Linked DNA regions of Thermus thermophilus. Each later gene encodes a partner of the first gene's protein in a complex. Each region holds a gene or a part of one and is shown on either strand. Other genes may lie near its edges. A codon is read from its position in the direction of its gene.

The links.
Region 2: the proteins of uvrB (region 1) and TthTMY_RS02650 are in contact, whole or in part, in a crystal structure (PDB 7EGT), measured with the Thermus thermophilus proteins. Residues at the interface, in WP_096411307.1 of Thermus thermophilus: Glu23 (codon at 7,048), Leu25 (codon at 7,042), Arg26 (codon at 7,039), Asp27 (codon at 7,036), Gly28 (codon at 7,033), Glu29 (codon at 7,030), Arg30 (codon at 7,027), Phe31 (codon at 7,024), Arg55 (codon at 6,952), Glu326 (codon at 6,139), Asp327 (codon at 6,136), Phe328 (codon at 6,133), Glu379 (codon at 5,980), Ser382 (codon at 5,971), Gln383 (codon at 5,968), His398 (codon at 5,923), Gly400 (codon at 5,917), Arg401 (codon at 5,914); in WP_096412145.1 of Thermus thermophilus: His654 (codon at 6,073), Arg656 (codon at 6,067), Phe657 (codon at 6,064), Gln666 (codon at 6,037), Asp668 (codon at 6,031), Glu669 (codon at 6,028), Lys680 (codon at 5,995), Arg681 (codon at 5,992), Leu682 (codon at 5,989), Ser683 (codon at 5,986), Lys685 (codon at 5,980), Tyr686 (codon at 5,977), Ala687 (codon at 5,974).

What each region holds. Positions count from the first base shown.
Region 1 is NZ_AP025158.1:2,074,161-2,087,622, forward strand. What follows is about bases 4,615-7,586. They hold uvrB (excinuclease ABC subunit UvrB), read right to left. Parts: upstream 7,115-7,586; coding sequence 5,114-7,114; downstream 4,615-5,113. Other genes in these bases: TthTMY_RS11225 (E3 binding domain-containing protein), read left to right, coding at 4,615-5,105; TthTMY_RS11235 (S-layer homology domain-containing protein), read right to left, coding at 7,214-7,586. Also shown: TthTMY_RS11195 (carbohydrate ABC transporter permease), read right to left, coding at 1-39; TthTMY_RS11210 (ABC transporter ATP-binding protein), read left to right, coding at 1,372-2,250; TthTMY_RS11215 (ABC transporter permease), read left to right, coding at 2,243-3,013; TthTMY_RS11220 (aminopeptidase), read right to left, coding at 3,010-4,074; more of TthTMY_RS11225, read left to right, coding at 4,095-4,614; more of TthTMY_RS11235, read right to left, coding at 7,587-10,168; glmS (glutamine--fructose-6-phosphate transaminase (isomerizing)), read left to right, coding at 10,678-12,492; TthTMY_RS11250 (FAD-dependent oxidoreductase), read left to right, coding at 12,662-13,360; A/G-specific adenine glycosylase MutY, read right to left, coding at 13,277-13,462. UniProt on the Escherichia coli protein: The UvrABC repair system catalyzes the recognition and processing of DNA lesions. A damage recognition complex composed of 2 UvrA and 2 UvrB subunits scans DNA for abnormalities.
Region 2 is NZ_AP025158.1:457,846-471,299, reverse strand. The notes cover bases 5,494-8,457. They hold TthTMY_RS02650 (ATP-dependent helicase), read right to left. Parts: upstream 8,033-8,457; coding sequence 5,954-8,032; downstream 5,494-5,953. Other genes in these bases: TthTMY_RS02645 (phosphoglucomutase), read left to right, coding at 8,070-8,457; TthTMY_RS02655 (hypothetical protein), read right to left, coding at 5,494-5,957. Also shown: thiosulfohydrolase SoxB, read right to left, coding at 1-356; sulfur oxidation c-type cytochrome SoxX, read right to left, coding at 353-925; sulfur oxidation c-type cytochrome SoxA, read right to left, coding at 935-1,714; thiosulfate oxidation carrier complex protein SoxZ, read right to left, coding at 1,765-2,091; thiosulfate oxidation carrier protein SoxY, read right to left, coding at 2,104-2,556; TthTMY_RS02675 (SoxW family protein), read right to left, coding at 2,549-3,010; cycA (cytochrome C-552), read left to right, coding at 3,136-3,582; TthTMY_RS02665 (ABC transporter ATP-binding protein), read left to right, coding at 3,680-4,630; TthTMY_RS02660 (thiamine diphosphokinase), read left to right, coding at 4,627-5,238; more of TthTMY_RS02655, read right to left, coding at 5,235-5,493; more of TthTMY_RS02645, read left to right, coding at 8,458-8,957; TthTMY_RS02640 (MBL fold metallo-hydrolase), read left to right, coding at 8,954-9,907; TthTMY_RS02635 (long-chain-fatty-acid--CoA ligase), read left to right, coding at 9,982-11,628; TthTMY_RS02630 (dodecin domain-containing protein), read left to right, coding at 11,659-11,808; TthTMY_RS02625 (DUF2267 domain-containing protein), read left to right, coding at 11,827-12,195; TthTMY_RS02620 (phosphohydrolase), read right to left, coding at 12,255-13,127; TthTMY_RS02615 (enoyl-CoA hydratase/isomerase family protein), read right to left, coding at 13,171-13,454. UniProt on the Escherichia coli protein: A helicase with DNA-dependent ATPase activity. Unwinds DNA duplexes with 3'-5' polarity. Translocates on single-stranded DNA with 3'-5' polarity. Initiates unwinding more efficiently from a nicked substrate than double-stranded DNA.

The DNA.
Region 1 (13,462 bases):
CACCGAAAGGGCGAAGGCGTGCCGGAGGAAGCGGCCCACCCCCCCACTATACCGGCGTAAGATGCCCCCATGAAGCCCCTTTCCGGCCTCAAGGTTCTGGACCTCTCCCGGGTCCTGGCGGGGCCCCTTTGCACCATGATCCTGGCGGACCTCGGGGCGGAGGTGGTCAAGGTGGAGCCCCCCTGGGGGGACGAGACCCGGGGCTGGGGCCCGCCCTTCGTGGAAGGAGAGAGCGCCTACTTCCTCGCGGTGAACCGGGGAAAGCGGAGCGTGGCCTTGGACCTAAAGGCCCCCGAGGGCCAGGAGGCGGTGCGCCGCCTCGCCCAGAAGGCGGACGTCCTGGTGGAGAACTTCAAGACGGGGGACCTCAGGCGCTTCGGCCTGGACTACGAGAGCCTGAAGCCCCTGAACCCCCGCCTCGTCTACCTCTCCATCACCGGCTTCGGCCACACCGGGCCCAGGGCTAAGGAGCCCGGCTACGACGCCGCCCTCCAGGGCTACACCGGGATCATGTCCGTCACGGGGGAGCCCGAAGGCCCCCCCATGAAGGTGGGCGTGGCCTGGATTGACGCGATGACGGGGATGATGGGGGCCTTGGCCGTGCTCGCCGCCCTCCTGGAGCGGGAGCGAAGCGGGGAGGGCCAGCACATTGACCTCTCCCTCTTTGACGTGGGGCTTTTCGCCCTGGCGAACCTCGGGGAAAGCTTCCTCCTCACGGGAAATCCCCCAAAAAGGCTCGGCAACGCCCACGCCCAGATCGTCCCCTACGGGGCCTTCCCCGCGGAGGACGGCTGGCTCATTCTGGCCGTGGGCAACGACGAGCAGTTCGCGAGGCTCTGCCAGGCGGTGGGGCTTCCCGACCTCGCCCGGCGCTTTCCCACCAACGCCCTCCGGGTGGAGCACCGGGAGGAGGTGGTGGAGGCCCTCTCCGGGGTCCTCAAGACCCGCCCCCGGGCCTACTGGCTAGAGAGGTTCAAGGAGGCGGGCGTCCCCGCCGCCCCGGTAAACGACCTGAAGGAGGCCTTCCAGGACCCCCAGGCGAGGGCGCGGGGCGCGGTCTGGACCCTCCCCCATCCCCTCCTGGGCGCCCTCCCCACCCTGGCCAACCCCTTGCGCTTCCTCTCCCGGACCCCCGCGGGGCCAGGCCTTCCCCCGCCCCTCCTCGGGGAGCACACGCGGGAGGTCCTCCTCGAGGCGGGCTACACCCCGGAGGCGGTGGCGGACCTGGTCCAAAGGGGGATCGCCAAGGAAGCGCCCCCGGCTTCCCAGCGGCGCCCGGACCGAGGCGCTTAGGGCTGCTTCCTTCCGGACCTGACCCGGTTCACGCCTGGCCCGCCGCGCTGGACCGGGGGCTTGGGTAGTATAGCACCCATGGAAGCCCTGAAGCTAGAGGGCGTGAGCAAGCGCTACGGGCGGAGGCCCGTCTTGGAGGGCGTGAGCCTCTCCGTCCGCCCGGGGGAGGTCTACGCCCTGACGGGGCCCAACGGGAGCGGCAAGACCACCCTCATCCGCCTGGCCACCGGCCTCGCCTTCCCCACGGAGGGCCGGGCCTTCCTCCTCGGGGAGGACGTCCACAAAAGCCCCGCCGCCCGCCGCCACCTGGGGGCGGTGGTGGAGGCCCCGGCCGCCTTTTACCCCTACCTCACGGGCCGGGAGAACCTCAGAATGCACGCCCGGCTCTCCGGGGTGGAAGACGAGGCCCGCATCGGCGAGGTCCTCGCCCGGCTTAAGCTCCTGGCGGTGGCCGACCAAAGGGTGGAGGGGTACTCCCTGGGGCAGAGGCAGCGCCTGGGTCTGGCCGCGGCCATCCTCCACCGCCCCAAGGTCCTCGTCCTGGACGAGCCCACCTCCGGCCTGGACCCCGAGGGGGTGGAGCTCGTCCACCGCCTCCTCCAGGAGCTGGCCCAGGAGGGGGTGGCCATCCTCCTCTCCACCCACCACCTCCAGGAGGTGGCCCGCTATGCCCACAGGGTGGGGATCCTGGGCGGGGGGAGGCTTCTGGACGAGGTGGTCCTCTCCGGGAAGGAGGCCTACCGGCTGGAGGCGGAGCCCCCGGAGGGGGCCCTCGCCCTCCTCAAGACCCTGCCCCAGGTGGCCTGGGCCCGGCTCCAGGGGCGGAGCGTGGTCTTTGAGGGGGAGCCGGAGGCCGCCCTCCGCGCCCTTCTGGCGGAGGGCTACCGGGTGAGGTCCCTCGCCCCCCACCGCTTTGACCTCTTGGACTACTACCAGGAGAGGGTGCGGCATGTTTAGGCTCGTGGGCTTTGAGGTCTACAAGCTCTTCCGGCTCCGCTCGGTTAGGCTCGGCCTCCTCTTCGCCCTCCTCCTCCCCTTCCTCTGGGCCTTGGCCCCGGGGCTTAAGGAGGTCTACGGCCTGGTCCTGGCCTCGGGGTGGCAGGTGGTGTCCTTAAGCCTCCTCGCCGGGATGGAGTTCCTCTTCCCCTTCCTGGTGGTGATGGCGGCGAGCGAGGCCCTGGGAAGTGAGGTGGCCCAGGGCACGCTGAAAAGCCTCCTCCTAAGGCCCCTCTCCCGGATCCACCTCCTCCTCGCCAAGCTCTTCGCCGTCCTCCTCTACCCCTTCGTCCTCCTGGGGGCGAGCTTCCTCGGGGGGGTGCTCGCGGGGATGCCCCATGGGCTTGGGGCCTTCTACGGCGGCACGGGCCTCGGGGAAGGGGGATTCGCCGGGGCGGGGCTTCTGAGCCCTCAGGCGGCCCTCGCCGAGCTCCTTAAGGCCCACCTCCTCGCCGGGGCCGTGCTCCTTCCCCTCGCCTCCCTGGCCTTCCTCTACGGGACCGTCTTCCTCTCCACCACGGCGGGCGCCCTGGCCGCCGTGGCCACCCTCCTCCTCATGCGCCTCCTCGTGGCCTTCCCTGCCCTCACGCCCTTCCTCCTCACCACCTATTTGGACCTCTACCTGCGGCCCGAGGCCGTGGGGCTTGGGCTACCCCTCCTCCTCCTCTACACCCTGGGCTTCGCCCTCCTCGCCGCCTTGGTCTTTGAGCAGAAGGACCTCTAGAGGAAGCGCCCGGCCTCCAGCAGGGGGGTCCCGTCCAGGAGGAGCCGCCCTTCCCTCAAGGAGAGGACCAGGTCCCAGTGGAGGGCGCTTTCGTTCCGCCCGCCCGTCTCCGGGTAGCTCCGGCCCAGGGCCAGGTGGACGGTGCCCCCCATCTTCTCGTCCAGGAGGACGAGGCCCGTGGGTCGGTCCAGGGCGAAGTTGGTGCCGATGCCCACCTCGCCGAGCCGCCTGGACCCGGGGTCGGTGGCCAGGGCCGCCTGGAGGTAGGCCTCCCCCACCTCCGCCCGGGCCTCCACCACCTCCCCCCGGGAAAAGCGCAGGTACACCCCCTCCACCCGCCTTCCCCCCACGAAGGCGGGGAGGTTGAAGCGCACCTCCCCCTCGGCGGAGTCCTCCACGGGGCCGGTGAAGACTTCCCCCGAGGGCATGTTGCGCCGGCCATCGGAGTTGATCCAGGTGCGCCCCGCCACGGAAAGCCTCAGGTCCGTGCCGGGGGCCAGGATGCGGAGCTCCTTCGCGGCGGAAAGCCTCCGGATAAGCCCCTCCTGGAAGCGGGAAAGCTCCCGCCAGGCGGCCACGGGGTCCTCCCGGTCCAGGAAGAGCGCCCTTTCCAGGTAGGCCCGGAACGCCTCCGTCCCCATCCCCGCCCCCACGGCGTAGCCCACCGTGGGGTAGAGGGTGAGGGCCCAGCGCTTCCCCAGGCGGAGTTCGGTGAGGGGGCGCCAGGCCCGCTGCCTGCGCAGGGCCAAGGCGGGGTCCACCGCGGCCGCCTCCAGGGGGTTCTCCGCGGAGAGGACGCGCAGGAACTTGTCCGCCCGCTGGTAGAGGGCGATCTCCGCCTCCGGGACCTCCTCTAGCCAGCGCCCGCCGAAGAGGAGGAAGTCCCGCTCCTCCCCGGGGTAGCTCAGGCGGATGAGGGGGTAAGCGCCCCGGCGCAGGAGGGCCCGCTTCAGGTGGGGAAGGAGGGGGAGGGCCGGGGTTTCCGCCTCCACCAGGACGGTCTCCCCGGGGCCCGCCTCGAGGCAGTACTCGGCCAAAAGCTCGGCGAAGCGCGCTTCCACCCTGCTATCATAGGACCAAGATGGAAGAACCCAAGATCACGCCCCTGGCCCGGCGCCTGGCGGAGGAGAACGGCATAGACTGGCGGAAGCTTCAGGGCACGGGCCCTGACGGGCTCATTGTGGAGCGGGACATCCTGGCCTACCTGGCCAAGGTCATGGCCGGGGAGGTGGACCTCCCCCCCCAGCCCGAGGCCCCGCCCCCGCTCCCCAAGGAGGAGGAGCTGAGGCGGGCCCAGGAGGTCCTGGGCCGGGAGGGGGTGGACCTCGCCGAGGTGATCCCCCAGGAGCCCGAGCCCACCCCTCCGCCCCTCACCTTGGAGGAAGAAGCGCTGGACTTCCCCGAGGTGGAGCTGGACCTCTCCCTAGAGGAAGAGGTCCTCCTGGCGGAGGAGCCGGAGGCCGTTCCCCTCGAGGCCTGGGAGGAGGAGCGGCTTCCCGAGGAAGTCCCAAAGGAGGAGGCCTGGGAGGAGGACCTCCTCCTCGCCGAGGAGCCCTCCCCAGCCCCAATGGAGGCGCCCCCGGCCCCAGAACCCCTTCCCCCCTGGCCCCAGGCCCAGGCGGAGGAAGGGATCGCGGCGGTCCCCGTGGCCCCTCCCCCGGCCTCCCTCACGCTCCTCCGCGTCCACCGTAGGCGGGTGGACCTAAAGGCTCTAGAGGAGGCCATGGACCTCTTCCAGCGGGTCCACGGGGTGCCCAAAACCCCCCTTCCCTTTCTCCTCCGGGCCGCGGAGCGGGCCCTCGCGGAGCTGGAAATCCCCATGCGGGCCCTCGTGGGCCGGGTGGAGGGGGAGGAGGTGCGGGGGCTTAAGCCTTCCCCCTCCTTCCTCGCCCTCTTCCGGGAAGGAAGCGGGGAGGAAGGGGAAGGCCTCCTCTGCTTCCACGGGGAGGAGGAGGTGCACACCGGCCGCCCAAGCCTCTTCCTCTCCCAAGAAGGCCTCCTCGCCGCCTCGGGGCTGGAAGCGCCCCTGGCGAGGAAGCTTCTGGAGCGGGTGGCCCTCTACCTGGAAAACCCCCTCCTCCTCCTGGCCTAGGGGACGCTTCACCGCTTCTTCCGCTTCCGCCGCCCCCCGGGGACGGGCTCGGGGGCCCTTATGCCCTGGAGGCGGGCCTCGAGGGCCCGGATCTCGTCCCTAAGCCTCGCCGCCCGCTCAAAGTCCAAGGCCTCCGCCGCCTGCCACATGAGAAGCTCCAGCTCGGCGATCCGCTCCTTCAGGTCTTCCCCGGAGAGGTCGGCCTCGAGGGAGACCTCCTCGTAGCCCTCGGGGCGGATGACGGCCCTCACCTCCTTCCGCACCGTCTCTGGGGTGATGCCGTGCTCCCGGTTATAGGCCTCCTGGAGGGCCCTTCTCCGGTTCGTCTCCTCTATGGCCCTCTGCATGGCCTCGGAGACCCGGTCGGCGTAGAGCCAGACCTCGCCCCGGGCGTTCCGCGCCGCCCGGCCGATGGTCTGGATGAGGCTCCGTTCGCTCCTAAGGAAGCCCTCCTTGTCCGCGTCCAGGATGGCCACCAGGGAGACCTCGGGGATGTCCAGGCCCTCGCGGAGGAGGTTGATCCCCACGAGGCAGTCGTAGTGGCCAAGCCGGAGGTCCCGGATCAGGGCCTGGCGCTCAAAGGCGTCCAGCTCGTGGTGGAGATAGCGGGCGCGGATCCCGTGCTCCACCAGGAAGCTCGTGAGCTCCTCCGCCATGCGCACCGTGAGCACCGTGACCAGGGTGCGCTCCCCCCTCGCCGCCCTCTCCCGTATCCCCTCCATGAGGTCCAGGATCTGGTTCTCCGTGGGCTTGACCCGGACCAGGGGGTCAAGGAGCCCCGTGGGCCGGATGATCTGCTCCACCACGCGCCCCGAATGCGCTAGCTCAAAGGGCCCCGGGGTGGCGGAGACGAAGACCACCTGGGAAACCCGCTCCAAAAACTCCTCAAAGCGCAAGGGGCGGTTGTCCAGGGCCGAAGGCAGGCGGAAGCCGTAGTCCACCAGGGTCTTCTTCCTCACGTAGTCCCCCCGGTACATCCCCTGAAGCTGGGGCACGGTCACGTGGGACTCGTCCAGGAAGACGAGGAAGTCCTCGGGGAAGTAGTCCAGGAGGGTGTAAGGGGGCTCCCCCGGGGCCTTCCCCGTGAAGTAGCGGGCGTAGTTCTCCACCCCCGGGCAGGTGCCCATGACCCTCAGCATCTCCAGGTCGTAGAGGGTGCGCTCCTTGAGGCGCTGGGCGTAAAGGACTTCTCCCCTTTCCTCAAAGTAGCGGACCCTCTCCCAAAGCTCCTTCTCAATCTCCTTCAGGATCTCCTCTAGCCCCTCCGGGGAGAGGTAGTGAGTGGCGGGGAAGAGGACGAAGCCGGGAAGCTCCCGAAGCCGCTCCCCGGTGATGGGGTGCACCTGGAGGATGCGCTCCACCTCGTCCCCCCATAGCTCCACCCGGATGGGCTCGGTCTCGTAGGCGGGGAAGATCTCCAGAACCTCCCCCTTGGCCCGGAAGCGGCCCGGGGAGAGGTCCAGGTCGTTCCGCTGGTAGCCGAGTTCCAGGAGGCGCTCCAAAAGGGCCTCCCTGGGGTAGGGCTTGCCCCTTTCCACCACCAGGTTCCTGGCCCTATACTCCCTCGGGTCCCCGAGGCCGTAGATGGCCGAGACCGAGGCCACCACGATCACGTCCCGCCGGGTGAGGAGACTTCGGGTGGTGGAGTGCCTTAAGCGCTCAATCTCGGGGTTGATGGAGGCGTCCTTCTCTATGTAGAGGTCCTTCCCCGGGACGTAGGCCTCGGGCTGGTAGTAGTCGTAGTAGCTGATGAAGTACTCCACGGCGTTTTCCGGGAAAAGCTCCCGGAACTCCGCCGCAAGCTGGGCCGCCAGGATCTTGTTGGGGGCGAGGACCAAAGCGGGCCTTCCCAGGGCCTCTATGACCTTGGCCATGGTCACCGTCTTCCCCGTGCCCGTGGCCCCGAGGAGGGTGACGAACCGTTCCCCGTCCCTCAAGGCCTCCACGAGCCCGGCGATGGCCTGGGGCTGGTCCCCCTTGGGCGCAGGCCCCCGGTAGCGGAAGGTCATCCTTACCCAAGTATAGGGGCCTCCTCGCTTCCCTATAGGAAGGGGGGTAACAAAAACCCCCGCCCCCTTTGGGGGGGCGGGGGAAGGCGCTCCTAGGGCCTAGAAGTTGACGTTGTAGGTGACCTTGAAGGCCCGGCCGTAGGACTGGACGTTGTCCGCCCCGTCCAGGAGGACAGCGTCCAGGTAGGCCACGGTGAAGCCGTAGTACTTGGCCTCCACGTAGATCCCGTCCACGCCGCCAGACCCGGTCCCCGCTCCGGTGGTGAGGTTCCAGGGGAACTGGACCTCGCCAGGGTAGGTGAAGAGGTGGTCGGTGGTGGCGCTCAGGGAGAAGTCGCCGTAGCCCCGGGTGAGGAAGGAGCCAGCGGGGTCCACCACGTTCTGCCCGCGGTAGGAGGCGTAGCCCACCTTGACGCTGGCGCCAGGCACCAGGAACTCGTTCAGGGTGAGGCCCACGCGCCAGTAGGTCTCCTGGGCATCGCTGGTGGAGCCACGGGTGATATCCGTGGAGCGGGCGGCGTAGACCCCTTCCAGGCTGGGCTTCAAGGGGATGCCCAGGGGATCCGTGGCCACCTTAATCCCGTACTTGAGGGTGGTGTAGTCGTAGGTGGTGCGACCAGCAGCAAGAGTCAGGGGATCGCTGTAGAGAGGGGGCCCACCCGGGTTGGTATCGGTGAACGCATGGTAACGGACATAGGGGCTAAGGCTCAAGGGGCCGAGCTTGAAGCTGTAGGCAGCGTAGGCCAGGAGGTCACGCAGGCTGTAATCCCCGCTGGAATCAGCGAAGACCTGGTAGCCCAAGGTGAGGTCAAGCCCGGGGATCAGGGCGCTTTCTGCCTTGGCGTCGTGGATGAACTTCACGCCAAGGCTGGAGGAGTAGCGGCTGTCCTGACCGTTGTAGAAGTAGTCGTAGCGGCTGTCCTGACCGTTGTAGAAGTAGTCGCTGTAGTTGTAGTTAACAATGCCAAGGCTAGCAGAACCACGGGTATCCCCTTCAGCCGTGTTGCTGAAGAAGAGCTGGTTCCAGTAGGGGTTCAGGGCGAAGCCGCGGAAGAGCTTAAGGGTGGCCCCTACACCGTAGGCTTGCTGCTGGTAACCACCAGCAGAGCCCAGCTTCACTCCATTGTAGTCGTAGGCGTTCTCGTAGTAGCCCCGGACCTCTAGGCCCTCCAGAAGGCCCAAGTTAAGCTTGGCCTGCACGCCAAAGCCCCGGTTGTTGGGAGCATAGGGGGCAGTGCCGTTCCCGCCCACCCCGAAGTAGAAGTAGTGGTAGTTGGAGGACATCCCGGCCACGCCGTTCTCGTAGGCCGGGTCAATGGCCCGGTAGTTGGCGGAGAGGGAGAGGGGCCCCAGGCTGAGGTCGCCCTTGACGTAGTAGGCCCAGTCGGCGAGGGTGCTGTCAAAGAAGTTCCGCAGGCCGCCCGTGGGCCAGGTCTTGGAGGTGTCAAAGAGCCCGCTGAGCTTGACCGGCCCCAGGGCCAGGCTCGCGTCCACGCCCAGGGCGGAGCGGTTGCCGTAGTTCTCGGCGTAGTTCAGGGCCAGGCTGAAGCCCTCCACCGGCTTGAAGGCGGTGCGGATGCCGAAGTAGCCGCCCTGGAGCGCGGCTGGAGCATTGAAAGAGGCCCCTTCGTTGTTAGCCACGCCCGCCACCACGGTGACCTCGGGGGAGAGGGGGAACTTGGTGCCGGAGAAGGTGGCCACCATGCCCTGGCGGGGGTTAGCCGGCTCGGGGTCGTTGTCATTGGCGAAGAGGTAGTCGTTGAACTTGAAGCTGCTCACCGCCCGGCTGTAGACCACGCTGAAGGCCTGGCCGTCCACGTTGCCCTTGACGCTTGCGGCGTTGAGGCGGATGGTGGGAGCAGAAGTGTAAGAGGTCCCGAAAGCCGCGGGCACCTGGAGGGTGGCGCTGGCCTCGGAGACGTTCACCCCGCTCGTGCCGGGCTGGGCCACCTTGACCCCGAAGGTGAGGGTGGCGGAGCCCTTGGTGAAGGTCTGGTCAAAGTCGCCCCGGCGCTGGGCCACCCGGTTGCGGTAAGGCGGACCAGCACCGTAGTCCTGCTGGCCGGAGCCCGAGGAGACCTGGTTGCCGGGGAAGAGGCGGTCAATGTCAAAGTTGATGCCGGTGTTGGTGGCCGTGCCGTAGGTGGCGGAGAGGCTGCCGGAGATGGAGTAGCGCACCTTGTTGAGCTCGGCCACCTGCTCCTCCAGCTTGGAGACCTTCTCGGAGAGGCCCACCAGGTCGGAGCGCAGGGCGGCGGCGAACTCCTGGACGGCGGCCACGTCCTCCTTGGTGGCGAACTGCTCCAGGTCGGGGAGCTCCTGGCCGCCGGAGACCAGCTTCTCCAGGGCGGTCACCCGGTCCTGGAGGGCCAGCACGTCCTGGTTCAGGAGGACGGCGAGCTCGTTCAGGGCCTGGATGGCCTGGGCGTTGGCCTCCACCTGGGTGGAAAGGGCGGCCACGTCGCCCTTCACGCCCTCCACGTCCTGGGCCAGGGCGTCCAGCCGCTCGGCCAGCTGCTGGGCCTGGGCGAGGGCGGTGTCCGCGGCGACGGAGGCGGCCTCCACCCGGTCCATGAGGTCCTGGAGGGCGGCCTGGTCCATGCCGGGCTCAGGCATGGGCTGGGCCTTGAGCTCGGCGATCAGGGCCTCGAGGCGGGCGATGTCCTCCTTGGTGGCGGCGCTGTCCTCCAGGGCCGAGACCCGAACGCCCAAGGCGGCGAGCTCGGCGGCGAGCTCCTGCACGGCGTTCTTCAGGGCCTCGAGGTCCTCAGGAGCCAGGGCCTCCATGGTGGGGGACTCACCCTTGGCCTTCAGCTCCTCCTCAATCTGCTGCAGGAGGCGGTAGATGATGAGGGCGGCCTGGTAGCGGGTGAGGGCCTCGTTCCCCCGGTAGGTGCCGTCGGGGAAGCCCAGAATGATGCCCTTAGCCGCCAGGGCCTCCACCGCCTCCTTGGCCCAGTGCCCGGCGGGCACGTCGGAGAACTGGGCCAGACCGAACCCCATGGAGAGGACGGTCAAGAGCCCTGCCAGTAGTGTGACCAGCCTTTTCTTCATATGCCTCACACCCCCTTAAGGGTCTTGGGCGGGAACCCGAGACGGGCGAGTTGCCGCGTTTCCTCTCCGCCCAGGTCCGCCCGGTGCGGGAAAGACCCCCGAAAAGGAGCCTTTTTTCCCCGCATCCGGGGCTATCATAAAAACCTCACGCGCTCTTGTCAAGCGGTCGGGCCTTAAGGTTTCTGTTATACTCCCCCTTCGGGGAGGGAGGTGGGAGACGGTCCGAAAAGACGCGTCGGTGGAAGGCGGGAAGCGCAGGGGGCCATCGGCCTCACGAGGTGGCGGACCCCGCGAAGGGGATAACCGGCTACAGCCGGGAAAGATCGAGGGATCCGCGGATGCCGCCCGGGGTGTGCCCGCCCCGCCCGCCTGCGAAAAGCCCCGAGGGAAAGCCGGCCCCGCGAGGGGCGGACAACCGAGGGGCAGGGCGTACCCAGGAGGAAAACCGCCGGGAAGAAGGCGCGCCCTTTGGGGGCTTCGGCCCCTTCCCGGTGGCCTTTTGAGGCCATATGTGCGGGATCGTAGGCTACGTAGGGTTTAGGAACGCGACGGACGTGCTTTTGGACGGGCTTCGGCGCCTGGAGTACAGGGGGTACGACTCCGCCGGCATCGCGGTGCGGACCCCGGAGGGCCTCAAGGTGGTGAAGCGCTCGGGGAAGCTCTCCGCCCTGGCGGAGGCCGTGGGGAAGACGCCCCTCCAGGGGGCCTTGGGCATCGGCCACACCCGCTGGGCCACCCACGGGGCCCCCACGGACCCCAACGCCCACCCCCACACCACGGAGGACGGGAGGATCGCCCTCATCCACAACGGCATCTTTGAGAACTACCTGGAGCTCAAGGAGGCCCTAAAGGCCCGGGGGCACCGCTTCCAGTCGGAGACGGACACCGAGGTCCTCGCCCACCTCCTGGAGGAAACCTACCAAGGCGACCTCCTTAAGGCCCTACGGGAAGCCCTCAAGTCGGTGCGCGGGGCCTACGCCGTGGTGGTGGCCCACGAGGACCACGAGGAGATCGTGGCCGCGAGGACGGTGAGCCCCTTGGTGGTGGGCCTGGGAGAAGGGGAGAACTTCCTGGCCTCCGACGTGCCCGCCCTCCTCCCCTACACCCGCCGGGTCATCTTCCTGCACGACGGGGACGTGGTGCGCCTCACCCGGGAGGAGGTGGAGATCACCGACCTGGAGGGCAGGCCGGTCCAGAGGGAGGCGGTGGAGGTGGACTGGACCCTGGAGGCCGCCGAGAAGGGAGGCTTCCCCCACTACATGCTGAAGGAGATCTACGAGCAGCCCTGGGTCCTGGAGAACACCTTGGGCGGGCGCTTGAGGGAGGAAGAGGGGACCGTGGAGCTCGGCCTCGCCCTGGACCCGCGGGAGGTGGACCGGGTCCATGTCATCGCCTGTGGAACGGCGAGCTACGCCGGGCTTTACGGGAAGTACCTCCTGGAGACCCTGGCCCGCCTCCCCACCGAGTGGGACGTGGCCAGCGAGTACCGCTACCGCGACCCCGTGGTGGACTCGAGGACCCTCGCCCTCGCCATCAGCCAGTCGGGGGAAACCATAGACACCCTGGAGGGCCTGAGGGAGGCCAAGCGCAAGGGGGCCCGCTCCCTTGGGGTCATCAACGCCAAGGGGAGCACCCTGACGCGGGAGGTGGAGGACGTCCTCTACATCCACGCCGGGCCGGAGATCGGGGTGGCCTCCACCAAGGCCTACACGGCCATGCTCGCGGCCATGGCCCTCCTCGCCGTCTGGTTCGGCCGGGCCCGGGGCGCCCTTGCCCCCGAGGAGGCCCAAGGCCTCCTCCGGGAGATGCGCCGCCTCCCCAGGCTCGTGGAGGAGGTCTTGGAGAAAAGGCCCCTCGTGGCCCACGTGGCCGAGAAGTACCACCAGGCCCGGGACTTCCTCTTCCTGGGGCGGCACGTCCAGGCCCCCACCGCCTACGAAGGGGCGCTGAAGCTCAAGGAGATCAGCTACATCCACGCCGAGGCCTACCCCGCCGGGGAGATGAAGCACGGGCCCATCGCCCTCATTGACGAGCGCCTGCCCGTGGTGGTCCTGGCCACCCGGGGCCCGCTTTACGAGAAGACCCTTTCCAACATCCAGGAGGTGCGGGCCCGGGGAGGGAAGGTGATCGCCATCGCCACCGAGGGGGACGAGGAGATCCCGAGGCTCGCCCAGGACGTGATCTACGTCCCCGAGGTCCACCCCCTCCTCGCCCCCATCGTGAGCGTGGTCCCCCTCCAGCTCCTCGCCTACGAGATCGCCGTGCTCCTGGGGCGGGACGTGGACCAGCCCCGCAACCTGGCCAAGAGCGTGACCGTGGAGTGAGGCTTGGCCTTCCCGCCGGGGATGTGGTATGATCCCCCTTGGCGGGGGCCGTTAGCTCAACTGGCAGAGCACCGGTCTCCAAAACCGGGGGTTGGAGGTTCGAGTCCTTCACGGCCCGCCAGGCTTTCCCCCTGGGCCCTTGGGGCCCAGGGGGTTAGGCTTTTAGCGTATGACGGCGTACCCAGTCCTCATCGTGGGCGCGGGGTTCTCCGGGGCCGAGGCCGCCTTTTGGCTCGCGCAAAGGGGGGTGCGGGTGGGCCTCCTCACCCAGAGCCTGGACGCGGTGATGATGCCCTTCCTGCCCCCCAAACCCCCCTTTCCCCCGGGAAGCCTCCTGGAACGGGCCTACGACCCCGAGGACCCAAGGGTCTGGGCCTTCCACGCCCGGGCCAAGTACCTCCTAGAAGGCCTCAAACCCCTTCACCTCTTCCAGGCCACGGCCACGGGGCTTCTCCTGGAGGGCAACCGGGTGGTGGGGGTCAGGACCTGGGAGGGCCCCCCGGCCCGGGCGGAAAGGGTGGTGCTCGCGGTGGGGAGCTTCCTCGGGGCGAGGCTTTTCCTGGGGGAGGTGGTGGAGGAGGCGGGCCGGCTTTCCGAGGCGAGCTACCCCGACCTCCAGGAGGACCTCGAGGCCCTGGGCTTCCGCTTCGTGGAGCGGGAGGGGGAGGTGCCGGAAACCCCCTCCACCCCGGGCTACCGGGTGCGCTACCTGGCCTTCCACCCCGAGGAGTGGGAGGAAGAGACCTTCCGCCTCAAGCGCCTGGAGGGGCTTTACGCCGTGGGCCTATGCGTCCGGGAGGGGGACTACGCCCGCATGAGCGAGGAGGGGAAGCGCCTGGCGGAGCACCTTCTCCATGAGCTTGGGTAGGGGCCTTTTCCAGGGGTCCTCCCCCTCTCCCTCCCAAAGGGCCCCCCGCACCTCCACGAGAAGCCTCCGGTGGGTGAGGGCGTGGCGCACCTCGCCCAGGGG
Region 2 (13,454 bases), 1.6 Mb from region 1 along the record:
GTGAGGGCGCCCATCCCCCCTATGGGCCCGAAGGTGCGGGCGAGCTCCACGAAGTCCACGTGGGAGAGGAGGTAGGCGAGGGGCGTGCCCCGCTCCACGCCGTAGTAGCGGAGGATGGCCTCTCCCGTGAGGTAACCCGGGCGGCCCATGAGGGGCTTGGGGGCGATGAGGTTCGGGGGCTCCATGAAGTAGTGGGGGAAGGCTTGGGCATGGAGGTCGGAGAAGAAGAGGAGGGTGGCGTCCCCGTAAGGGGGGAGGTCGTAAAGGGACCTGGGGTCCTCGAGGGCCCGGGCCCAACCCCTAGGCCCCAGGACCGCCAGGGCGGAAAGAAGCTGAAGGAGCTCCCTGCGGTTCATCTAGACCCCACCGCCGGCTTGGTGTTGAAGTCGCTTTCCGGGTCCAGGAGGTAGGCCACCACGTCGGCGATCTCCTCGGGGGTGAGGAGGCCCTGGGCCCCGAAGCGGTACATGACGGTGCAGGGGAAGTAGGCCCAGGCGTTGTAGATCACCTCGTAGGTGTACCGCTGCACCGCCTCCGACTGGCCCCGATTGAGGCCGTACTTCTCCAGGCTCGGGCCCACGTCGCCCCCCAGGTGCTCGGGGGAGCCATAGTGGCAGGAGAAGCAGTTGGCCTTCTGCAGGTTGTTGAAGATGGCCCCGCCCTTCCTCCAGTCCCCCATAAGCTTCCCGGAAGCGGGGTACTTGATCAGGGCCCGCTGCTCTTCCAGGAACTTGGGAAGGAGGTCGGCGGGGAGGCGGTTCCGGTGGATGGAGCAGAGGGCCTGGTCGGGGCGCTGGTTGACGAAGACCTCGGCGTAGGCCTTACCCCCGTCCTGAATCCGCTTCAGCTCCTCCTCGGTGAAGTAGCGCTGGGCCAGGGCGAAGGCCAGGGCCAAGGCAAAAAGGGCTACGAGAACCTTCCGCATGCTCCCTCCTCACCGCACAAAGGCGGGCCACTCCTCCACCACGGCCCCGTTGTTGTTGTAGGCCAGGAAGAGCTCCAGGGCCAGGATGGGCCGGGAGTAAAGGGCGGGCGGGGGGTGGGCGATGTTGCCGTAGCAGGCCCGGATCCGGTCCTGCATGGTCCAGGCCTGGTCGTTGGAGTAGCGGTAGGCGGGCCAGTGGGTCCAGGACTTGTCCTTGCCCAGGACGTCGGCGTAGGGCAGGACCCCGGCGCGCCGGCCCACGTAGGTCACGTGGCAGGTGGCGCACCCCACGTCCCGGGCCCCGCTCCGGGCATAAAAGAGCTTTTCCCCGAGGGCGTAAAGCTCCCGCTCTTCGGGGAAAAGCAGGCGGACTTGGATCCTGTGCCCCGTGGACTTGCTGGCGATGTAGAAGGCGACGGCCACCACCTCGGAGCGCTTCACCTCTTCGGGCTTGAAGCCCTGGACCCGGGTCATGCAGGTGACGATGCGGCTGTCCAGGTCCTCAACCCGGTTCGTGTCCAGGAAGTAGCGGGGAAGCCTGGCCGCCGCCCCCTCCAGGACCCCCTTTCCCAGGCCGAAGTCGCACTCGGCCATGGTCTTGCCGCTCGGGCCCTTGCGGTTAAAGAGCTCCTCCCCTTGGGCCACGATGAGCTCCGTGGGGAGGATGCCCGCAGTCTCCAAGAGGAGTTGCTTCTGCCGCTTGGCCTCCTCCCTAGGGTCCACGTCGCCCTGGGCCAAGGCCACCCCTAGAAGGAGGGCGGCGAGCAATAAACCCAGGCCCTGGCGCATAACCAAAACCTCCCTTCCATAAGGTGCCCGGGGGTCCCCGGGCACCCCCTTTAGGCCAGCTCCAGCTTGACCGAAGCCTCGCCCGTGTCCCCGTCCGTGTCCTTGAGCTTGAGGGTGAAGGTCCCCGCCTTCTCCGCCTTGAACTTAAAGGCGTAGAGGGGGTTGGCGCTGGTGGAAGGCCCGGGCCGGGCCTCCGCCACCTTTTTCCCCTCAAAGTAGACCTCCACCAGGTTGATGTACTTGGCGGGGATCAGCTTCCCCTCGGCGTCCCGGCGGGTGCCGGGCTCGTTGGGATGCTGGGCCACCACCTGAAGCCGGAACTCCTCGCCCGCCTTGGGCTTGGCGGGGTTTAGGCGCGCGATGGTCCTAAAAGGCATGCCGCACCTCCCTTAACCGCAGCCCCCCACGGTGACGCGGGTGCTCGCCGAAGCCAGAAGGAGCTTCCCGTCCTGGGTCTCCACCACCGCCCGGACGGCCGTGGTCTCCGCCAAGCGGACCCGGGTGGCGTAGTAGGGCTCCGCCTCCATGGGCATGAAGGCGAAGATGTGCGGGGTGGGGTTCTTGTCGGCGAAGAGGTGGATGGCCTTCACCTGCCCCTTGGGCAGGGCCACCTCCACCTCGGCAGGCACGTTGGCCCCGCTTTCGGCAATGGCCGGCATGTTGAGCTTCACCGCGTCCGAGGGGGTAAGGTCCTTAAAGCCTTTGCCGAAGACCTGCTTGAGCGCCTTCTCCAGGTTCTCCAGGTCCTCGCCCTCGAGGCCCTGGGCCCTTGCGGGAAGCCCCGAGAGGGCCACGGCCCCAAGGGCCGCGCCGGTCGCCTTCAGAAACGCTCGCCTATTCACACGCACCTCCCTTGGCACACATCTGGCGAAGCTCCTTGAGGAACTCCGCCCGGGGCCGGCTGCCAAAGAGCCGGCCCACCTCTTCCCACGCCCCCGCCTTGGGGACGAGGAAGACGAAGGTCGGGGTGCCCGGCACCCGGAAGCGCCGGGCGAGCTCCTGGCCCTCGGGGGTGTCCACGCTCACCGAGGCCACCACAAAGCGGGCCTCCAGGAGGCGGCTCACCCCAGGGTCGGAGAGGACGAAGGTGTTCATCTGCTGGCAGTAGGGGCAGTGCTCGCTGTGGAAGTAGACCATCACCATCCGCCCGTGGGCCTGGGCGAGGGCGAGGGCCTCCGGGTAGGGATACCAGCGGCCGAAGTCGGGGAGGGCCCAGGCCCAAAGCAGGAGGGCCGGGAGGAGAAGTGTGTACATCTTCCGCATACGGTACACCGCCAGGGTACCCCACAAGGACATTTGTACCTTACCACATCCCCCACGGGGGTTCAAGGGCCCCGGCCGCCTACCTTAAGGCCCGCTTAACCCCACTCCCCTTGACGCCGCCCAGGGCGGGCCTCTACCCTATACCCCGGAGGGTAAAGATGAAGCGAACCCTGATGGCTCTCTTCCTGCTCGGCGGCCTGGCCCTGGCCCAGGCGGACGGCGCCAAGCTCTACGCCCAGTGCGCGGGGTGCCACCAGGCAAACGGCCAGGGCATCCCCGGGGCCTTCCCGCCCCTGGCGGGCCACGTGGCGGAGATCCTCTCCAAACAGGGGGGACGGGAGTACCTCATCAAGGTGCTCCTCTGGGGCCTCCAGGGCCAGATTGAGGTGAAGGGCGTGAAGTACAACGGGAACATGTCCGCCTTCAACGGCCTCAAGGACGAGGAGATCGCCGCCGTCCTCAACCACATCGCCACCGCCTGGGGCGACGACAAGAAGGTGAAAGGCTTCAAGCCCTTCACCGCCGAGGAGGTGAAGAAGCTCCGGGCCCAGAAGCTCACCCCCCAGCAGGTGCTGGAGGAGCGGAAGAAGCTCGGCCTGAAGTAAATACCACCCCATGCTGGCTTGCGCCGGCATGGGGGCCCTGGTAAAAGCGAAAACGAGGCCTGGGGAGTACCCCAGGCCCTTCCGGTTTAATGGGAGGGTGCTGGAGCTCTACTTGGAAAAGGCCTTCCCCGGGTTCCGCCTCTCCGTGGAGCTTTCCGTGGCCGAGGGGGAGACCCTGGCCCTCCTCGGGCCTTCGGGAAGCGGGAAGAGCACCCTGCTCAGGCTCATCGCCGGGCTCCTTAGGCCCGATGGGGGCTTCGTGCGCTTCCTCGGGGAGGACCTCACCCCCCTTCCCCCGGAAAGGCGGAAGGTGGGCTTTCTCTTCCAGGACTACGCCCTCTTCCCCCACCTCACCGTGGCGGAAAACGTGGCCTTTGGCCTTTTGGAGGCCCGCTGGCCAAGGGAGGCGAGGGAGGCCCGGGTGCGGGAGCTCCTTAAGCGCATGGAGCTCACCCCCCACGCCCGGAAGCGCCCCCACGAGCTTTCGGGCGGGGAGCAGCAACGGGTGGCCCTGGCCCGGGCCTTGGCCCCTAGGCCCAGGCTCCTCCTCCTGGACGAGCCCTTAGGGGCCCTGGACCTGAGGCTTCGGGAAGAGCTCCTCTTCTTCCTGCGCCGGACGCTAAAGGAAGAGGGGGTCACCGCCCTCCTCGTGACCCACGACCAGGGGGAGGCCTTCCTCCTCGCCCACCGGGTGGCCCTTCTGCGCGAGGGGCGGCTCGTCCAGGTGGGCCGGCCCGAGGAGGTCTACGCCCGCCCCAAGGACCTATGGGCCGCCCGCTTCCTGGGGCACAAGAACCTCCTCTCCCCCGGGGAAAGCCAGGCCCTAGGCCTTCCCCCAAAGGCCCACCTCCTCCCCCCAAAGGCCCTCGCCCTTGGAGGAGGCCTGGAGGGGGTGGTGGAGGAGCGGCTCTTCTTCGGGCCCCGGGTGGGGCTTTGGGTGCGGGTGGGGGGGGTTAGGCTCTACCTCGAGGCCCCCGAGGGCCCGGAAGAGGGCGCCCCCATAGCCCTCCGCCTGGACCCCGCCCAGGCGGTACCCTTGGAGGGATGAGGCGCTTCGCCCTCCTCTTGGGCGGCCCCCTCCTGGCCACGGAGGCCCTTAAGGAAAGGCTTAAGGGCTACCGCCTCCTGGCGGCGGACTCCGGCGGGCGGCACGCCCTCGCCTTGGGGCTTTCCCCGGAGCTATGGCTTGGGGACTTTGACTCAAGCCCCCCCTGGCTCCAGGAAGCCCTTTCCGCGCCCAAGGAGGTCCTGCCCCGGGAGAAGGACCTCACGGACGGGGAGGCCCTCCTCCGGAAGGCCCTGGAGCTTGGGGCGGAGGAGGCCCTCCTCCTGGGGGCTTTGGGCGGGCGGCTGGACCACACCCTGGCCCACCTGGAGCTCGCCTTCCTCCTCCTGGAAAGGGGGGTGCGGGTGGAGCTCACGGACGGGCTCGCCCGGGCCTTCCCCCTCCTTCCGGGCCTCCACGCCTTTTCCCTGGAGCCCGGAACCCCCTTCAGCCTCCTCCCCTTCCCCGAGGCCGCCCTGGGGGTGGAGGGGGCGCGGTGGGACCTTCCCCCCACCCCCCTCAAGGCCACCACCCTCACCCTGGAAAACCAGGCCCTGGGGCCCATCCGGGTGCGGGTGGAGGCGGGCCGGGCCCTCCTCTACCTGTTTTAGCCCAAGGGGGTGTGCCCCAGGCCCTCGAGGACGGCCCAGACCCGCCCGCTCCAAAGGTCCTCCGGCCCGAGGAAGAGCTGGACCCGCTCGGCCACGGCCTGGGCCCCGGGGGCGAAGGCCAAGGCGGCGTGGTAGGGCTGGGCCAGGTCCAAAGGCGGGCGAGGGGTGTTCAGGAGGAGGAGGTCCACCCGGAGGACCAAGGCCCGCACCTCCTCGGGGCGGAGGGCCACCCGGCCCCGGAGGGGGGCGGGGAGGCGGGCGAGGAAGGCGTCCCCCTCGGCGTAGCTTGGGGCGGCCACGTGGACCTCGCCGAGGCCCCGGAGGAAGGGGGCGAGCTCAAAGCGGAGGGGCCCAAGCCACAAGGCCCGGGCCCCGGGGAAGCGCTGGGCGAGGAGCCGCTCCAGGGCCACGCCTTCCGTGTACTGGCCGAGAAGCCCCCCGCCCGTGGGGACGAGGAGGTCCACCCGCCTGGCCTTTTCGGCCTCGGCCTCGAGGCGGACCCCCTCGGGCACGGAAACGGCCTCCTCCAGGACCGCCCCAGCGAAGCCGAGCCCTCTGAGGCAGGGGAGGAAGGCCTCCCACCCCTCCTCCATGGCCACGGGGTGGAGGAAGAGGGGCAGGCGGGCCGCGGTCACCTGGGCGAGGAGGAGGTCAAAGAAGCCGCCCCCGCCACGGTGGAGGTAGAGGAGGGGGCGGGGGGTGGAGGCAAGCGCCCTCATGCCGGCTTAAGCTCCGCGTACTTGAGGGAAAGGCGCTTGAGCCCAAACCCCTCAAAGTGGACCGTGACCTCGTCCCCCTGGGCCGCCACCACGGTGCCGGGGCCGAAGCGGGGGTGGACCACCCGCTCCCCGCCCCGGAAGGCCCCGGGCCTCGGGCGATGGGGGGGCGGGGAGGGCGGGCGCCGGTAGGGGTCGTACACCTCGTAAAGCCCCTCCTCCACCTCCTCCAGGAAGCGGCTCGGCCGGGCGGGCTCCCGCCTGCCGTAGACCTCCCGCTCCTCGGCGTGGGAGAGGTAGAGCCTCTCCTGGGCCCGGGTGATGCCCACGTAAAAGAGGCGGCGCTCCTCCTCGAGGCCCTCGAGGGTGCTTAAGGAGTTGCGGTGGGGCAGAAGCCCCTCCTCCACCCCCACGAGGAAGACCACGGGGAACTCCAGCCCCTTGGCGTTGTGCAGGGTCATGAGGGCGACCCTCCCCTCCGCCTCGGTGGGCTCCTCCGCCCTGGCGGTGAGGGCCACCCGGTCCAGGAAGTCCTGCAGGTCCTCCGCCTCCTTGGCCGCCCTGAGGAGCTCCTCCACGTTCTCCAGGCGGTCCTCGGCGTCCTCGGGGTAGGCCTCCCGGAGGTAGGCGGGGTAGTCGGTGGCCTCGAGGAGGTGGCGGAAGAAGGCCTCGGCGGGGCCGAAGACCAGGTCCTGAAGCTCCTCCACCAGGGCCACGAAGTGCCTCAGGGGCTCGGCGCGGGGGAAGGTCCTGGCCGCCTCCTTCAGGGCCTCCCAGGGAGGAAGCCCCTTCTCCTGGGCGAGGAGCTGCACCCTGGCCCAGGTGGCCGGGCCGATGCCCCGAGGCGGGGTGTTCAGGACCCGCTTCAGGCTCACGGCGTCCAGGGGGTTGAGGGCGAGGCGGGCGTAGGCCAGGAGGTCCTTGACCTCGGCCCTTTCAAAGAAGCCCACGCCGCCCACCACCCGCGCCGGGATCCCCCGCCCCGCCAACGCCTGTTCCAGAAGGCGGCTTTGGGCGTTGGTGCGGTAGAGGACGGCGTACCGGTCCCAGGGGGGGCCGAGGCGGGCGATCTCCTCGGCCACGAAGCGGGCCTCCTCCCGGGCGTCCTCCGCCCGGTAGAGGCGCACGGGCTCCCCGCCCCGCTTCACCGGGCGCAGGGCCTTCTCCAGGCGGAGGGCGTTCTTCACGATCACGGCGTTGGCGAAGCGGAGGATGGCCTCGGTGGAGCGGTAGTTCTCCTCCAGGCGGTAGACCCGGGCCTCGGGGTAGTCCCGGGTGAAGTCCAGGATGTTCTTGATGTCCGCCGCCCGGAAGGAGTAGATCCCCTGGTCGGGGTCGCCCACGGCCATGAGGTTGGCCTCCTCCCCGGCGAGAAGCCGGGTGAAGCGGTACTGGACGGGGCTCGTGTCCTGGTACTCGTCCACGTGGATGAAGCGGGCCCGCTTGCGCACGAGCCTGAGGACCTCCTCGTCCTCCTCTAGAAGCCTCAGGGCATAAAGGAGGATGTCCCCGAAGTCCAAGGCCCCCTGGGCCTTAAGGGCCTCCTGGTAGCGCACCAGGACGTCCCCAAGCCTTCCCCGGGAAAGCCCCGCGTAGTACTCGGGAAGCTCGCCGAGGAGGGCCTCGAGGCCCACGCCCCGGTTCTTCGCCCGGTCCAAAAGGGCCTTGATGGGGCCGGGCCGGGCCGAGAGGGCGAGCTCCTTCAGGACCTCCTTGAGGAGGGCGGTCTGGTCGTCCTCGTCGTAGACCACGAAGCCGGGCCTGAGGCCCACCCGCTCCCCGTAGACGCGGAGGATCCTCAAGGCGGCGGCGTGGAAGGTGGAGACCCAGACCTCCCCCGCCCCCGGGACCAGCCCCCGGAGGCGCTCCCGCATCTCCTCCGCGGCCTTGTTGGTGAAGGTGACGGCCAGGATCTCCGAGGGGAAGACCCCCCGGCGGGCGACGAGGTAGGCCACCCGGTGGACCACGGTGCGGGTCTTCCCGCTCCCCGCCCCGGCCACCACCAAGGCGGGCCCCTCAAAGTGGAGGACCGCCTGGCGCTGGGCCTCGTTGAGGGGGGCTAGGAGGGCGTCGCTCACGGGGAGAGTCTACCACGCGCGGGGTAGACTTTAGGGCATGGAGCTTGTGGCCACACAGGACGGCTTCGTAGGGGAGATGGCCCGGGGCTTCACCTTCCAGGCCCTGGGGGAGGTGGCGGCGGGCTTCGGGAAGCGCCTCCAGGCGGAGGGGATCCTTCGGGTGGTGGTGGGGCACGACGCCCGCTTCCTCGCCCGGGAGATGGCGGAGCACGCCGCCGGGGTGCTTGGGGGGCTCGGCCTCGAGGTCCACCTCCTCCAGGGCCCCGCCCCCCTGCCCCTCTTCGGCTTCGCCCTCCGGGCGAAGGAGGCCGCAGGGCTCTACCTCACGGGAAGCCGCAGGCCCTTCGCCTTCCAAGGGGTAAAGCTCCGCCTGGGCCCGGGGAGGCCCCTCCCCGGGAAGGAGGTGGCCCCCACACCCCCCCCTCCCCTGGGGCCCTTCGCCCCGCTGGAGGCGCGCCGGGACTACCTGGACCACCTCCGGAAGAGCGCCCAGGGCCTCGCCCTCAAGCGGGGCGTGGTCTACCTGGACGCCATGGGCGGGGCGGGCGGCGGGATCCTGGGCCAGGTCCTGAAGCGCCTCGAGGCCCCCGTGGAGCTCAGGGAGCTCCACCCCCTCCCCCACCCCCTCTTCTACGGGGTGGCCCCGGACCCGAGGCCGGAGCACCTCAGGACCCTCCGCCTCCTCCTCCGCGAGGCCAAGCCCCCCGCCTTGGGCCTCGCCCTGGACGGGGACGCCGACCGGCTCGGGGTCTACCTCCCCGGGGGGGAGGCCCTCCCCGAGGACCAGGCCCTGGCCCGCCTCCGGGAGGCGGCCCAGGGCCGGGAGGTGGAGGCCCTGGGGGAGGGGGCCTACCGCTTCCCCTGGCACCTGGAGGAGCCCGACCCCTTCCTCGCCGCCCTCCTCCTCATGGGGGTGCTCCTGTGAAGGCCCTCCTGCCCGGCCTCTACCTCCTTCCCGTCCCCATCCCCTACCCCCTGAAGACGGTCAACCTCTACCTCCTCCAGGGGGCGGGGGAGGTGGCCCTCGTGGACACCGCCCTCGGCACCCGGGCCGCCCGGGGGGCTTTGGAGCTCCACCTGGCGGAGCTCGGCCTCTGCTTCCAGGACGTGAAGGCCGTCCTCCTCACCCACCACCACCCCGACCACTACGGCCTCTCCGGCTTCTTTGAGGGCCTGGGGGCCAGGGTCTTCCTCCACGAGGAGGAGTTCGCCCGGGGCCACCGCTTCTGGCTGGAACCCGAGGCCTTCGCCGAGGCCTCTTGGCGGCTCTTCCTGGACCACGGCACCCCGGAAAGCGCCCTCCAGGGCATCCGGGAGACGGTGGAGAAGACGAGGGAGCGGGTCCACCCGCCGCAAAACCCCCTCCCCCTGAGGGACGGGGAGGCGCTGGAGGTGGCGGGGAAGCGGCTTAGGGTCCTCTGGACCCCGGGGCACGCGGACGGGCACGCGGCCTTCTACCTGGAGGAAGAGGGGGTGCTCCTCGCGGGGGACGCCCTCCTGGAAAGGGTCTCCCCCAACGTGGGCCTCTGGGCCTACACCCGGGAAAACCCCCTCAAGGACTTCCTCCGCTCCCTGGACCGCCTGGCGGAACTGGAGGCCAGGGTGGCCTACGCCGGCCACTTCGGGCCCATCGCGGACGTGCGGCAAAGGGCGGAGGAGCTGAAGGCCCACCACCAGGCCCGCCTCGAGGCCCTCCTTGCCTCCCTGGACGGCTCCAAGACCGCCTGGGAACTCTCCCTCCAGCTCTTCCCCCAGGAGCTGGACCCGGCGGGCCGGCGCTTCGCCTTCGCCGAGACCCTGGCCCACCTGGAGTACCTCCGGGAGGAAGGGGCGGTGGGGCGGGAGGGCCCGCCCTACCGGTACTTCCGGCGCTAAGCCCCCTAGCCCTCGGCAGGGTTGCCCCGGGGCAGTCCCCGGGGGTAGACTTTGACCCGGTTCAAGGAGGTGCCATGAAGCCCTGGTACGCCCACTACGATCCCGGGGTCCCCAAGGAGGCCCCCGTGCCCCGGCTCCTTCCCGAGGCCCTGGCGGAAACGGCCCGCCGCTTCCCCAAGAAGGTGGCCCTGGAGTTCCTCGGGCGAAGGCTCACCTACGCGGCCCTCTGGCGCGAGGTGGAGGCCTTCGCCAAGGGCCTACAGGAGGCGGGGCTTAAGCCCGGGGACCGGGTGGCCCTCATGCTCCCCAACACCCCCCAGTTCGTCATCGCCTTCTACGGCACCCTCCTCGCCGGGGGCGTGGGGGTGAACACCAACCCCATGTACACCCCACGGGAGCTTCGCCACCAGCTCAGGGACGCCGGGGCCCGGTTCCTGGTGATCCTGGACCAGCTCCTCCCCCGCTACCTGGAGGTGAAGGGGGAGGTGCCCGTGGAGAGGGTGGTGCGCACGGGGATCCGGGACTACCTCCCCTTCCCCAAGAACTTCCTCTACCCCCTCCTTCTCAGGCGGAAAGGGGAAGCCCCCAAGGCCCTCGAGGGCATCCCTTGGCGGGCCTTCCTCAGGCCCGGAACGCCCCGCCCCGTCCCCCTGGACCTGGACGACCTCGCCCTCCTCCAGTACACCGGGGGCACCACGGGCCTTTCCAAGGGGGCCATGCTCACCCACAGGAACCTCTCCGCCAACGCCCTCCAAGTGCGGGCCTGGATCCCCGACTTCAGGGAGGGGGAGGAGGTGGTCCTCGGGGCCATCCCCTTCTTCCACGTCTACGGGATGACCGTGGCCATGAACCTGGCCCTCCTGGGCGGGGCGAAGCTCGTCCTCCTCCCCAGGCCCGAGATCAAGGCCATCGTGGAGGCCATTGAAAAACACCGGGTCACCCTCTTCCCCGGCGTCCCCACCCTTTACGTGGCCTTCAACAACTTCCCCGGCATAGAGGGGCGGAACCTCAAGAGCGTCCGGGCCTGCATCTCCGGCTCCGCCCCTTTGCCTTTGGAGGTGGCGGAGCGCTTTGAGAGGCTCACCGGGGCCAAGCTGGTGGAGGGCTACGGCCTCACGGAGGCGAGCCCCGTGACCCACTGCAACCCCCTTTACGGCGAAAGGCGCCTGGGGAGCGTGGGCCTCCCCTTCCCCGGCGTGGAGGCCAAGGTGGTGGACGAGGAGGGCAAGGAACTCCCCCCAGGCGAGGTGGGCGAACTCGCCATAAAAGGCCCCAACGTCATGAAAGGCTACTGGAACCGCCCCGAGGAGACGCAAAAGGCCCTCAAAGACGGCTGGCTCCTCACCGGCGACCTCGCCAAAATGGACCAAGACGGCTACTTCTACATCGTAGACCGCAAAAAAGACATGATCATCGCCGGCGGCTACAACATCTACCCCCGCGAAGTAGAAGAAGTCCTCTACCAGCACCCCGCCGTCCAGGAAGCCGCCGTGGTGGGCGTCCCAGACCCCTACCGCGGGGAGACCGTGGCCGCCTTCCTCGTCCTCAAACCCGAGTACCGGGGCAAGGTCACGGAAAAGGACATAGAGGCCTTCTGCCGCCAAAACCTCGCCGCCTACAAGGTCCCCCGCATCGTCCAATTCCGCGAAAGCCTCCCCAAGTCCAGCGTGGGGAAGATCCTCAAGCGGGAGCTGCAAAAGGAAGTGGCGACGAAGCGGTAGAATGCCCCCACGGGCAAGGTCTACAAGAAGGTGGGGCTCGTGGGGACGGGCGGGGAGGGCCTCGAGGCCGCCATCCAAGCCGCCTTGGCGCGGGCGCGAAAGACCCTGTGCCACCTGGACTGGTTTGAGGTGAAGGAGTACCAGGTGGTCCTGGAGGTGGGGGTCCGCTTGAAAGAGTAGGCAGACTTAGCGGCGATCATGGAGAAGCTTGGCACCGAAGACCGCCACAAGGCCTACCTGGCCCTGAGGGCGGTGCTGCACGCCCTGCGCGACCGGCTCACCGTGGAGGAGGTAACCCAGCTCGCCGCCCAGCTCCCCATGCTCATCCGAGGCCTCTACTACGAGGGCTGGACCCCCACGGGCAACCCCCTGAAGGAGCGGCACAAGGAGGCCTTCCTGGCCCACGTGGCCGAGGAGCTCAAAACCCCTTCCGGCCCCGCCGTGGACCCAGAGGCCGCCACCCAGGCCGTCTTCAAGGTCCTTTCCCGGGAGATCTCCCAAGGGGAGCTGGAGGGCATTCTGGGCCTCCTGCCCAAGGAGCTGCGGGCGCTCTGGCCCCAGGCCTAAACGCCCCCGGGCTCCGCCCAAGGGGATGCCCCGGCGGAAAACCCCCGGGGGCTTCGGCCTCAGTCCAGGATGAAGCGGTCCTCCGTCTCGTGCAGGCGCACCCGGTGGACGATGCGCTGGTCCTGGCTCCCTTCCCCCTCCGTCATGGCCACCACGGTGACGTAAGGCCTTAAGGGGCTTTTCAGCACCTTCTTGGTGAGGGTCTCCTCCACCTGGAAAATCCCGGCGGAGTTGTTCATGGTCACCTGGATCTCCACCGGCACCTTTTCCCCCTTGAGGATCCGCACCTCGTCCACGGCCAGGGCGCTGATGGAGTGGATGTCTATGCTCCCAAGCTGGAAGGCCTTCCTGCCCCGGCCTTTGGTGATGTCGGTCCCGTCCGCCACGGCCGTGATCCCCGCCTCAATGGTGAGGGGCTCCGGGGAAAGGTCGTGGCTGTAGATGCCGTGGAGGATCAGGGCCCGGATGGCGGTGCGCTGCTCGGGGTCGGGGTAGAGCTTGTCCAGGATGCGGTTCAGGATGGGAAGGGCGAGGACCACCCCGAAGGCCTCGTGCCCGAAGCGATGGACCTGGTTGCCCAGGTCGTGGAGCATGGTGGAGAGGAGCACGACCACGTAGGCGTCCTCCAGCCCCCCGGCCCCCGACTCCACCGTGTCCAGCCGGACCCCCGCCTCCGAGAGGAGGGCGAGGATGGCCACGCTGGCCGCGCCGGTGAGGAGGGCGTGGACCCGGCCGTGGTCGTTGTACCCCAGCTTGCGCATGGTGAGGTAGTTGGCCATGTTCCATCCGGCGCGGGCCTCGGGGTCCTGGACGAGCATCTCGTAGGCCCTGAGGGCCTTGGGAAAGTCCTTGAGGCGCTCCCGGATGGCCTGGTCGGCCTCCGAGTAAAGCTTGGCCTTGGGGCTCGCTACGTGGAATACGCGCTCCTGCATCCTCCGCCCACCTTACCCCATCCGGGAGGGGAGGGCTTCGGCCCTACTCGCCCTTGAAGCTCGGGGGGCGCTTCTCCAGGAAGGCCCGCACCCCCTCCTTCATGTCCTCGGTGGCGGCGGCGTAGCCGAAGAGGTCGGCCTCTATTTCCAGGGCCTCGGCCAGGTCCAGGCCCTCGCCCCGGACCACGCTCTCCTTGGCCAGGGCCAAGGCGATGGGGGCGTTCTTCAGGATCTTTTGGGCGAGCTTCTTGGCCTCCTCCAGGGCGTCCTCCGCCACCCGGTTCACGAGCCCGAGGAAAAGGGCCTCCTCCGCGTCCACGTGCCGCC